DNA from 3 places in the Paenibacillus sp. 01T424 genome. Region 1 is predicted to be linked to each of the others. Evidence: a T-box and tRNA genes for the amino acid it is inferred to sense, from the RefSeq annotation. Region 1 holds a T-box; the other regions hold tRNA genes.
The links. A T-box is a leader RNA that pairs with one kind of tRNA and senses whether it is charged. The one in region 1 lies ahead of leuS (leucine--tRNA ligase), so its partner is inferred to be a tRNA-Leu.
Positions count from the first base shown of each region.

Region 2: it has a tRNA-Leu gene. The T-box ahead of leuS (leucine--tRNA ligase) is inferred to sense a tRNA for this amino acid. The anticodon was not compared.
Region 3: it has a tRNA-Leu gene. The T-box ahead of leuS (leucine--tRNA ligase) is inferred to sense a tRNA for this amino acid. The anticodon was not compared.

Region 1 is NZ_JBFTPZ010000026.1:9,225-13,409, reverse strand. Features, by position in the region: gene comER (late competence protein ComER) at 1-15, shown strand, start outside; gene leuS (leucine--tRNA ligase) at 56-2,494, opposite strand; T-box leader at 2,577-2,830, opposite strand; gene AC1DPK_RS19225 (CynX/NimT family MFS transporter) at 2,931-4,121, opposite strand.
Region 2 is NZ_JBFTPZ010000001.1:477,321-481,505, forward strand. Features, by position in the region: gene AC1DPK_RS01955 (glycosyltransferase family 4 protein) at 1-1,099, opposite strand, end outside; gene AC1DPK_RS01960 (50S ribosomal protein L25) at 1,466-2,041, shown strand; gene AC1DPK_RS01965 (helix-turn-helix domain-containing protein) at 2,094-2,333, opposite strand; tRNA gene AC1DPK_RS01970 (tRNA-Leu) at 2,500-2,584, opposite strand; tRNA gene AC1DPK_RS01975 (tRNA-Lys) at 2,634-2,709, opposite strand; tRNA gene AC1DPK_RS01980 (tRNA-Glu) at 2,759-2,833, opposite strand; gene AC1DPK_RS01985 (hypothetical protein) at 2,944-3,261, opposite strand; tRNA gene AC1DPK_RS01990 (tRNA-Leu) at 3,442-3,526, opposite strand; tRNA gene AC1DPK_RS01995 (tRNA-Lys) at 3,576-3,651, opposite strand; tRNA gene AC1DPK_RS02000 (tRNA-Glu) at 3,708-3,782, opposite strand; tRNA gene AC1DPK_RS02005 (tRNA-Ser) at 3,888-3,978, opposite strand; tRNA gene AC1DPK_RS02010 (tRNA-Asn) at 3,984-4,059, opposite strand; gene AC1DPK_RS02015 (SprT family protein) at 4,087-4,185, opposite strand, start outside.
Region 3 is NZ_JBFTPZ010000008.1:98,461-102,645, reverse strand. Features, by position in the region: gene AC1DPK_RS09310 (hypothetical protein) at 1-277, opposite strand, end outside; gene AC1DPK_RS09305 (RDD family protein) at 448-843, opposite strand; gene AC1DPK_RS09300 (RNase H family protein) at 1,064-1,579, shown strand; tRNA gene AC1DPK_RS09295 (tRNA-Leu) at 1,779-1,864, opposite strand; tRNA gene AC1DPK_RS09290 (tRNA-Ile) at 1,886-1,962, opposite strand; tRNA gene AC1DPK_RS09285 (tRNA-Met) at 2,000-2,076, opposite strand; gene AC1DPK_RS09280 (2'-5' RNA ligase family protein) at 2,492-3,004, shown strand; gene AC1DPK_RS09275 (ABC transporter substrate-binding protein) at 3,072-4,185, opposite strand, start outside.

The sequences.
Region 1 (4,185 bases):
GTGAACGGTCAATAGCTGTTCTTCAGCTAATGCCCGCTCACCTCTTCTGTTTGTCTTAATTAGCAACGATATTAACTAGCTTGCCTTTTACCGCAATGACTTTACGGATTGTTTTGCCGGCAATCAGCTCTTGCACCTTCTCAAGTTCTTTCGCTATGCTTTCCATCTCAGCAACGTCCATATCAGCTGCAATGGAGATGCGATCTGCGATTTTACCATTTACTTGTACGACGATCTCAACCTCTTGATCGACCGTCCAAGCTTCTTCGAACGTCGGGAACGCTGCATACGTAAGCGAATCCGTGCGTCCCAGCTTCTCCCATAGCTCTTCCGCGATATGCGGCGCAATTGGAGAAATCAATTGAACGAATTGCTCCATTGCTGCTTGCGGAAGCACATCTGTTTTGTAGGCTTCGTTTACAAAAATCATGAGCTGGCTGATTACGGTGTTGAAGCGAAGTCCCTCATAATCATCCGTAATTTTTTTGATTGAACGATGCCATGTGCGCTTGAATGCATCACTTGTTTCGCCATTGCCGATTTTGGCATTCAAGCTGCCATCCTCGTTCACGAACAAACGCCATACACGGTTAAGGAAACGATATGTTCCTTCCACACCATTGGTATTCCAAGGTTTCGTTGCTTCAAGCGGACCCATAAACATTTCGTACATACGTAGCGTATCTGCGCCAAACTCGTTTACGATATCATCTGGATTGATAACATTTCCACGCGATTTGGACATTTTTTCGTTGTTGTTTCCAAGAATCATGCCTTGGTTGACAAGCTTATGGAACGGCTCCTTTGTATCTACAACGCCGATATCATAAAGCACCTTGTGCCAGAAACGAGCGTAAAGCAGATGCAGTACAGCATGCTCAGCGCCACCGATGTAAAGGTCAACCGGCAGCCATTGCTTTTGCTTCTCTGGCGAACAAAGCTGTTTGTCGTTTTTAGGATCGATGAAGCGCAGGTAGTACCAGCAGCTGCCAGCCCATTGCGGCATCGTGTTCGTTTCACGGCGAGCCTTCATGCCCGTTTCAGGATCGATCGTGTTCACCCATTCCGTAACGCTGGCAAGCGGTGATTCCCCAGTTCCTGAAGGAGTGATAGCATCAACATCAGGCAGCAGAAGCGGAAGCTGATCCTCAGGAACAGTCTTCATCGTACCATCCTCCAAGTGAAGGATCGGAATCGGCTCACCCCAGTAGCGCTGGCGGCTGAACAACCAATCGCGCAGGCGGTAAGTGATTTTCCCTTTTCCTTTGCCCGACGCATCCAGATGCTCTATCATTTTCGCAATCGCTTCTTCATTCGTCAAACCGTTCAAGAAATCGGAATTGACATGAATGCCGTCGCCTGCATAAGCTTCCTTCGTAACATCTCCGCCTTGCACAACCTCAACGATTGGCAAATCAAATTGCTTAGCAAATTCCCAGTCGCGAGCGTCATGACCTGGAACAGCCATAATAGCACCCGTTCCATAACCAGCAAGAACATAATCTGCGATCCAGATTTGTGTTTTCACGCCATTAACGGGATTAATGGCATAAGCTCCTGTGAACACGCCTGATTTGTCTTTCGCCAAATCAGTACGCTCCAAATCACTCTTGCGCGATGCTGCCAGTTGATAAGCTTCAACTGCTTCTTTTTGCTCTGCCGTTACGATTTTTGCAACAAGCTCATGCTCAGGAGCGAGTACGCAATAAGTCGCGCCAAACAATGTATCTGGACGAGTCGTAAATACGACCAATGCGGAATCATGACCGTCAATCTCAAAGGTAACCTCAGCTCCTTTGGATTTTCCAATCCAGTTGCGCTGCATATCCTTAATGCTTTCTGTCCAGTCCAGTTCTTCCAAATCATCCAACAAACGATCTGCGTATTCTGTAATTTTCAAAATCCACTGACGCATAGGCTTGCGAACAACGGGATGATTGCCCCGCTCGCTTAGGCCGTTAATAACCTCTTCATTGGCAAGCACCGTTCCAAGAGCTTCACACCAGTTAACTGATACTTCAGCAACATAAGCGAGTCCTCTGTTGTACAATTGGATAAAAATCCATTGCGTCCATTTATAATATTCAGGATCGGTTGTACTAATCTCGCGATCCCAATCGTATGAGAAGCCAAGTGATTTTATTTGTCTGCGGAAATTATCGATGTTTACAAACGTAATATCACGCGGATGCTTTCCTGTATCAAGCGCATGCTGCTCAGCAGGCAATCCGAACGCATCCCAGCCCATCGGATGAAGGACATTATAACCTTTCATTCTTTTGTAGCGAGACACGATATCCGTCGCTGTATAACCTTCTGGATGTCCTACATGCAGGCCAGCTCCAGATGGATATGGAAACATATCTAATGCGTAAAACTTTGGTTTTTCAGCATCCTCTGTCGTTTGAAACGTTTTGTTTTTATCCCAAAATTGCTGCCATTTCGGCTCCACAACAAGCGGGTTATAGCCGTGAAATTGCTGTTCTTGACTCATGTGCTCATATCCTCTCTCAAATAAATGCTGAATGCATAATTGTACAAAAAAACATAAAACCTCTCGCCCCTAGCGAATTATCGCTAGGGACGAGAGGTTGTTCTCCCGTGGTACCACCCTAGTTAGCGAAAGACATGCTTTGCCGATCGCTCACTTGTCGCCCTTATCGCGGGCCAAACGGTGATTTTCGCGTAAACGATGTTTCGTAAACATCGCTTTCGTTAATCGCACAGCTCCAAGGCGAGCTTCATTTCGCTGCAGGTCCGGCTTCCACCATAAATCACCGGCTCTCTAGGCCTGACAAACGAAATTACTGTTCCTCTTCAACGCTCCATATGCATAAAATCGTTAGTTTCGATTATAAAGATCACACGGTTCGGTGTCAAGAGAACGAACTTGAACTTCAAGCGTACACTAATCAATTTGCACAACACATTTATTTTTCTTGTGCTCCTGATATGGTTTTATTCGCTCCAGCTCCGAAGCCTATATATCCAAAAATAACGGCAACGGCTACTAGCATCACTAATGAGACAGTCCAATTATTCGTCAAATCATGAATGAGTCCAAACAACAGCGGTCCGGCAGCGGCAAGCAGATAACCAAGTGACTGTGCCATCCCCGACAACTGAGCCGACTGCCTTGTGCTGCTTGTCCGCAATACAAAAAACATAACTGCGAGACTAAAGCCGGAACCGCCGGCAATTCCGAGTAAAATCATACAAATCGGAATAAGATCCACATTCCCGCTAAGGAGCCCTAAGTATCCTAGGAGCAGCAAGATCGTTGTAAGAATAACAAGCAGCCTTTGGCTTGCCTGCTTTCCCGCAATGACAGGGATAATAAAAGTCGCGGGCAAGCTGACAAATTGCAGCAGTGACAGCATCCATCCCGCATCAACGTGACTCATGCCGCGGTCAGACAAAATTTCAGGCAGCCATGATATGTTGACATAGAAACAAAATGATTGAAGCCCCATAAATAATGCGACTTTCCAAGCTAAGCCAGAGCGCAGCAGACCTCCGTTCTTCTCGCCATTCGTCGCTGCTTTGTTGTTGTCCTTCTTCGCAAACGAACGAAGCTGCGGTACCCATGCAATCGTAGCAATTAGAGCGAGCAGTGCCCAGCAGGCCAGCATACCTTGCCAGCCCAAGGATATCTTCTCTGTAATGGGAATGCTGAAACCTGAAGCTAAAGCAGCGCCTAAATTCATCACGACCGAATATAAACCAGTCATTAAACCGACGGTGGCCGGAAAATCTCTTTTTATCATGCTCGGAAGCAGTACGTTTGCAACTGCAATCGCCATGCCCAGCAAGATCGTTCCAACAAATAAAGCGGCTATCGCCGGAAGGGATCGAATTACAATCGCGCCAGTCAGCACGACCATTGCAATAAATAATGTGTTTTCCATACTTATGCGCTGAGCCATTCGTGGCGCAAGCGGAGAAATAAGTGCAAATGCTAGCAGCGGCAAGGTCGTCAGCAGCCCAGTGAGCGCACTGGAAATGCCGAACGAACGCTGAATTTCAGATACGATTGGTCCAACCGCTGTTAGTGGCGCTCGCAAATTAGCGGCTATTAGCAAAATGCCAAGCAGCAGCAGCCATGAGCTTGTTATTGCAATTGGCGCAGAAGATGTAGATGCTGATGATAAATTTGAATGGCTGATTTTCACGAAATAATCCTTC
Region 2 (4,185 bases), on a different contig from region 1:
ACATCATTGTACTGCCTAAAGCGAGCGTCTTGCTCTCCATTTCCGCTTTTAGATTCGGATCGTCCAATATCGTTACAATATGATTTTCTAATGATGCGGAATTGTGGAAATCTGCGAGCAATCCTCTTCCGTCAGCCAGCATCTCAACAGCGTAGCGGTACGGAGTCGAAATAATCACCCTGCCGTAACCAATTCCGAATGCTAGTGTTCCACTTACAGCTTGATCCTTGCCAAGATAAGGCGTCATATAAATATCCGACAATACAAGAGATTGAACAACCTCCTCTTGCGTTAGATGCTTATCAACAAACGTAACATGCTGCTGAAGGCCTAGCTTTTCCACTAGATCTGTCAGCTTCGTCCTGTACACTTCTCCAACCTCTTGTTTCACAACAGGATGCGTTTTGCCTAAAATCATATAAAGTGCTTCCGGGTGCTTCTTCACTACGCCGTTCATGGCCTCTATGGCATATTCAATCCCTTTGCCTGGGCTTAAAAAACCGAATGTTGAAATGATTTGCCGATTCGTATACCCGAACCTTTCTTTAAGCTCATTTCTAGATTCGGTCGCAACTACCGGAACCCCATGATGGAACATCTCTATCTTTTCAAGCGTTATGCCGTAAACCTCATGCAAATCCTGTATTTTGGTATGGGCCATCGTAATGACCTTATAGCTTAAATCCGCCAGCTGCTTCATAATTAAACGCTGTTTCTCGCTCGGTTCGGACAATACGGTATGAAAAATAACGATAAACGGGATTTTGAGCTTCGCTGCCAATTCCAAAACGTATTCTCCGCTTTCCCCGCCGTAAATGCCGAACTCATGCTGAATGACTAACATATCGATATTGGATTGATTAAGATCAATGGCTATTTTGCTATAATCTGCACGATTGTGCTGTCCAATCTGAGCCATCACCTGATTGCCGTACGCATAGGACTTGTTGTTGTTAACCGCAATCATGCGTGGTGCATTAAAATCTTGCATTTGTTCGATCTCATTCATCAGATCCTGAGAAAAAGTAGCTAATCCGCATTCTCTAGGCAAGCTCGTTCCCAAAAATGCTATATTCCGCTTGATTAAAACCTTTTTCAATGAAATCGCTCCCTTATTTTTAAAATATTTACAAATGACAATAAAAAAAAGAAATAAAGATGTCTTTATTTCCGAGATTAAACGATATGCTTTTGGTTTTTAGCTATCCCAGTGTTACCACTTAACAGCTTTCAGTTGCTGCCATTTCTTGCAATTCCGCTCCTATCTGCTGTTTAAACCTTAACACGACCATATTTTCTTGTCAATCGAGCGGGATTTGTACTGATTTGACAAGTAGAGAACTTGTGATAAAATTAACATATGACAAGAAAATATGGTCGTTAGCGGGCTGATTAGACATTCTATTGCTAATCGGTCTTTTTTATTGTCGGTTTGACAGTACCCCATTCGATTAGGAGGCAACAAATGATGAGCAATACTATCCAGTTAAACGAACGGGTCGATTTAAGCAAATCTAAGATTAATCTATTAAGAAAGCAAGGACAGGTACCAGCTATTGTATACGGCAAGGATGTCGGCAGCATTTCTGTTATCGTCGCTGAGAAAGAAATATTATCAGTCATTAAGCACAACCCGCGCGCTATTTTAAATGCAGCTATTCCGGAAAAAGGGAATAAGCCAGTATTAATTCAAAATATACAAAGAGATCCGCTGAGCAATAAAATTGTTCACGTTGATTTCTATCAATTGAATATGAATGTGAGTTTAGATTCGAAAGTAACGATTCATTTCTCCGGAGAACCAGCAGGTGTCAAAGAAGGCGGAATGCTTCAAGTTGAGATGTACGAAGTAGAGGTTCGCTGCATGCCAGACAATCTGCTCAGCGCATTCGAGGTAGATATTAGCGGCCTTAAAATAGGAGATCATTTACTAGTGTCTGATCTCTCCTTCCATGAAGGCATCGAAGTTTTGTCCGATCCTGGTGCGATGTTAGTTAAAATCTCGCAAGCACAAGCCGAAGAAGTAGTCGCTTCCGCATAATTATCATATAAAAAGTAAAGGGAACCCTATACAAAATGTACAGGGTTCCCTTTTATTTATCCGGATCTATATCTTTATCGTCATGAACGACTACAATAAACTGTCCAGGACTTACATCAAAATATTTGCATAACCTCCATAACAGATCCCGCGGATACTGAACCATCTCATCCTTATACATCTTCCGAACAGAATCAAAATGATAGTCAATATCTTTGGCAAGCTGCCTAATCGATAGGTTTGGATCTTTAGCTCTCATGATTTCTTTTAAATTACTATGAACCCCCGGCATGTGAACACCCCCACTTCGATAAATATATAACGGTCTAAATATATAATCAACCATTCCAACCTCTAGTATTCCCACTTTTTAAATATGACGATAAGTAGTGCTTCTTTTTTTGTTAGAACACACAAAAAAACGGCTCTATCTCTAGAGCCGTACGATTTATATACTTTGGTGCGGTAGACAGGATTTGAACCTGCACGTCCATTGGACACTACCCCCTCAAGATAGCGTGTCTGCCGTTCCACCACTACCGCACATTGTAAATTGTACGATCCTTCACTCACATCTTCTTATCAAAGAAAATGGTGAGCCATGAAGGACTCGAACCTTCGACACCCTGATTAAAAGTCAGGTGCTCTACCAACTGAGCTAATGGCTCTCGTGTGATTGCAACGAGCTCCATAGAGCTGGTACACTTTGAGGATTAATGGTGACCCGTAGGGGACTCGAACCCCTGTTACCTCCGTGAAAGGGAGGTGTCTTAACCACTTGACCAACGGGCCGTCTGGAACTAAGAGAACAAATATGCTTGAGACAACAAAAATGATTATATCAGCTTATCATCAGAAGTTCAAGCATTTTTTCTCAAGTTTTTTAAAATATAATTTTAGCCTTACGATTCAATCGTTTCAGCCTTAAATACATTGTCTAACTTGTCTTCAGGCGTAAGTCTTTTCTTAAGCGGCACCTTAACGTCTCTTCCCAATTCTTTGAAGAAGGTTTCAACGTCACATTCGATTTTGTCCACAAATACTGATAATTTGCCTCTTTCGATAATCGCTTCATTGCCTTCGGCTGGTACAGTTACTTCGATTGAGTATTTTTTCATTAAGGTATTGCTGTACCGTGCGAAAATCTCAAGCAATTCCTCGTTGTTAAATTTGCTAATCGCTGCTTGTCCCTTGTTCGTAAAGTTTAAGTTTATTTTCATGTTTACAGCTCCTCATCTCTAATGATGCATCTGTTTTCACGGCTCGAGCAACTTATAACGAAAAAACCACTCTCTAGTCAGATTTATGATCTGAATATAAAGTGGCATCATCTATCAGAAAAGTGCATGCAAAATGACACCTTCTAAGTTCACCTATATACATCGGCAAAGAGTAAGTTATGGTGCGGTAGACAGGATTTGAACCTGCACGTCCATGGGACACTACCCCCTCAAGATAGCGTGTCTGCCGTTCCACCACTACCGCACATTTATAAGTCGAACGTTCATCGCTCGCATCTTCTTAATCAAGAAAATGGTGAGCCATGAAGGACTCGAACCTTCGACACCCTGATTAAAAGTCAGGTGCTCTACCAACTGAGCTAATGGCTCTCGCTGTAATTGTAAACGAGCTCCGAAGAGCTAGTACATTTTTTTGTGTGAATAATTGGTGACCCGTAGGGGACTCGAACCCCTGTTACCTCCGTGAAAGGGAGGTGTCTTAACCACTTGACCAACGGGCCATACAGAACACTTCAAATGAGATTTCCACGATGCTGCAACCACTGTGGCAAATAAAAAAGACCGGATGAACGGTCTTCCCGTTGCAAACACTTGTGAGAAAAATGTGGCGGAGAGAGAGGGATTCGAACCCTCGCACCACTTACGCAGTCTAACCCCTTAGCAGAGGGTCCCCTTGAGCCACTTGGGTATCTCTCCAAATCTGGCTCCCCGAACAGGACTCGAACCTGTGACAACTCGATTAACAGTCGAGTGCTCTACCAACTGAGCTATCAGGGAAAAGTAAAAGTGACAAGTAATAATATATCATGTACTACTTTGATTGTCAATCACTTTTAACACTAATTTTCCGCGACATTTTCCACAAGCGTATTTAGCAGGATCAATCTTCCTTTTGCGCAGATA
Region 3 (4,185 bases), on a different contig from region 1:
CTTCCCCTTCAGAATGATACGTTTTAAGCTTTATTTTCAAATAGGAATAGACATAAGGAAACTCCTTGTTTCCACCCAGAGAAGAGCTGTAAAGCGCTGTAGAGATCGCAGCTGCCATTATGCCGGTTTTCCACTGCTCCGCTTTTTCCGTGAGTGATACATCATCCTTAAACCGATTTAGAAGATCATTGTAAAGCGTGTCCTTTAAAGAGAATATCTCCGCATAGAGTCGACGCGCGCTTAGCTTAAGTGAAGTCTCCTCGTTCTTGTGCTGCATCAATCATCCACCTACTTCCCTTATCGCTCAGGTATTTCAATACAACTCTTAGTTTACTTCATTCAAAATAGAGAAAGCAAAAAAGTTCCCTCATTAAATATCGTGGCAAATGTCAAAAGTATAATAAAAAAAGCCCGCTGCATGATATCGCAACGAGCTCATAAGACAGCTTAATCAGAATGCACCACTTCTGTTCCTGCTATAAAATCATGAATCGCTCTTTTGTCATCGCGCAAACCGACCATAAAGGCGCTGACGATCACAGCAATACCTAATGTTAATCCATAAACGAGTCCACCGACAACATTACGCAATAACATGGTACCTATACCTGGAGGTGAGCCATCCAGCTTTCTAATCTGTACGCCGCATATCCTTTTCCCAATGGTATAGCCGCTCCAAAATACCGGAACCAGTAACGAGTAAAGGAATGAGACCACATCTGTAAAATAATCTCTCCCTTCATATCCTCCTGTAAATAATAATGAAATAATGGCTAACGGAATGCCAATAATAATGCCATCCAGCAATGAAGCTCCTAATCGAATCCAAAAACCTGCTTTCATGCCGAGTCCCCTCCAGTATTACATCATTAATGTTACTTCCTTATTCAGACACATTCCTATTAAAACTTACGCTTATCAGCTCCGATGTATACCTTAATCCATTCGCCTATCCTTAAAGTAAAAAATATTTCGAGGATTTTCCATTTGAAGACTAGCCCATCTCTTTTTTGACGATGATTAAAATAATGAAAGAAGGAATATAATCTGGAGGATAGATTTTGTGGATACTACAACAGAATTGCTAATAAAAAGAGCATATGCCAATCCCCGTTTAAGACAAAACATTATGAACAAGAGTATGATTTGTTTGTATTGTGATTACTCCGGTTTCGTTGCGCAAAATAATCATGGAGCAGCTTGTTGCTTTGTCTTCAATAGAACAATACGCGTTACCGCCAAAAAAATTATGATGGAACATATTGAAGGTTCCAATTACGGTGAATTGCTTGCTGTTCGTTACAGTCTTGAAATACTTGCAAGTGCGCTGACGGAGTATGAGCCGAAATTCGCTATTATCTATACTGATTGCAGTCAAATCGCAAACATTTTATCAAAAGATTATTTTTCTCATTCACATCATAAAGATGCTAGAGATGAAATATTGGCAGTTCTACATCATTTAAATAATATGTATCCCAGCGTTCACATACAAATAAAATACATAAGCAAGCACAAGAAAAACAATACCCTCCATAGGTTAGCCCATAATGCTGCGAGACAAGCTGCTATAAATTAATTACTGCCAGCCTCTAATTTACTTAACAGCTTTAGAAATTAACATATTAAATTAAATTGCTAGATATTAAGTACCTAACGATAAAAAAACCTCCTTTGTTTAGAACTGACAAGTCAGATTCTATAAAGGAGGTTCTTTTATCGTTCGTACATCTTATGTACTTCGTGAAAACCATTGACTCGTCAATGTCTTCGAGGTATGCCGAGGACGGGAATCGAACCCGTACGATGGTCACCCATCGCAGGATTTTAAGTCCTGTGCGTCTGCCAGTTCCGCCACCCCGGCATGTTGTAAAGGTTTTGCTTATGGTGGGCCCTGAGGGACTCGAACCCCCGACCAATCGGTTATGAGCCGACCGCTCTAACCAACTGAGCTAAGGGCCCTCGAAAAACGTATATTTCAACGTATTCATCGAAAGGTTGGTTGCGGGGGCAGGATTTGAACCTGCGGCCTTCGGGTTATGAGCCCGACGAGCTACCGGGCTGCTCCACCCCGCGACGTATATCCATTTGAGCAAAGCCAGTTGAATTGGCGACATAAAATAATATACTATATAGGTGTGTTTTAAGTCAAGCAAAATATTCTAATTTATTTTCTTTTTATTTTTTATGGTATAAACCTCACGCCGTATCGCCCTTTTCGGGATCGAAATACCTCTACCTCATGCGGAGTTTCATAGCCATACATCCAACCGTCATTCTCCATTCTCCTAACCAAACAACCCGCTTGAAATTTGGTTTCATATAGGCGAACCCAATATACCCATCTCATGTCATCCCTCCACTATCTTATTGGAGAAGCTGATGCTTATCACTCCAATAAAGGCTGTATACATTAGAATACCCCAAAATTGGGATCATACATGCAAATGGGGTATACTCAAAATAGGTCATTTCGAAGGAGCTGAAGACCATGTTATATGGAATTGTTGTTTTCCCCGAAAAGCATGTACAGGACTTCGCTAATAGCTGGCGAAGACGCCATGATCCGCATTACACAGCTGTGCCTGCTCATTTGACAGTACGATACGCAGAAGATTGGTCAGACGATGAATTGCAGCTAGCAGTCGCTCATTTAGAGCAAACCACATCTAAGCTGCCTGCTTTCTCTATCCATTTGAACCGTGTATCTACTTTTTTCCCTGTAAGTCATGTGCTCTATTTAGCGCTTGAAGACACCGTTTCCATGCAGAAGCTCCAGGAGAGCGTATGCAGCGGTCCGCTGGCCATTGTCGAGCCTAAATATGTTTACACGCCACATGTCACGATAGGGCAAGAAATCTCAGCTGATGAGCTGCATGATTTATTCGGAAATCTGCGCATGCAGTCCATTGATCTTACTTCGAGAATTGATCGCATACATCTGATGTATCAGACCGAGAACGGCTCTTGGACCGCTTACCAGTCCTTTCTATTACGAGGTTAGACAAATATTAAGGAAAAAGCCCGCAAACGACGCAGAGGTCGATTACGGGCTTTTTCCTTATTTCAAATTATCTTGGCATTGGCATAATTTCGACTCCGCCGCCGTTGCCTTCTCCAGTTGGATTGTTTTTAATTTTTTCCAAAACCGCGTTTCCACGTGTTTCCCACTCAGCTAGTGCTTCACGAGCCGATTTTTTCTTCTCGATTACGGCCTGGAACAATTCATAGCCAGGTTGTTGAGCTTCCCATGCACCTGGTTTCTCACGGAAGATTTTGTCCGTATCTACAGCTGGCATTGGTTTAAGTGAAGTAAATGCGTCAATGTTGTACTGCAAACCGCCGATTGGCGTCAAAAATTCCTTACGTGCAACCATTTCATAAAGACTTCTCGATTTCAGCTTAGCCCATTCCTTGCTGTTGGAGAACTTGATGAAATCCCAAGCGTCTTTATCGTTTTGAGCTTTGTTGTTAATACCCATCAACTGGCTCAATGAAATACTGCTGCCTACTTCAGGATCGCTTGGAGAAACGGGAACTGTCACAACGTCCCAATCAACAGCTTCAAAATCTTTAATTTTCGATGCGTTGTCCGAAGCTCTCTTAAGCTCATTGATATAACCATAATCACCGATCGTCATCGCAATTTTGCCTTTGATGAACAAATCACCATAGAATGGGTCATTGCCACCTTCCGCGTTTTGCTTCTCATACATTTTATTCATAAATTCTTGTGTTGGAATAACTTCTTCTTGATACAGCGATGCAACAGTGCTCCATACATTTTCCCACTGATCGCTATTGACGAGCATTTTCTCGCCTTTGTCATCCCACATTTTTAGCTGCAATGCTTGGCTATAAGACTGCGCATTGCTAAAGCCGTCGTTGGACCAACGATTGAAGGAGAATCCAAATTTACGGTCCACGCCTTCACCTTTAGCCACTTGACGTGCTAGGTTAAGAACTTCAGTCCACTCCATTTTGTTTGTCGGAGGAGTTACACCAGCTTCAGTAAACATTTTTTTGTTGTAGTATAGTGCAGAAGAGTTAAAAGTTGGCGTCAATGCATACAATCCGCCGTCACCAGCAGCTTTAATGCCTTCAACAACAGTTGGAACATAATCCGACAAGTCGAATTTATCTTGTGCTATTAGCGGATCCAGCGGTTGCAGCAAGTTGTCTTGT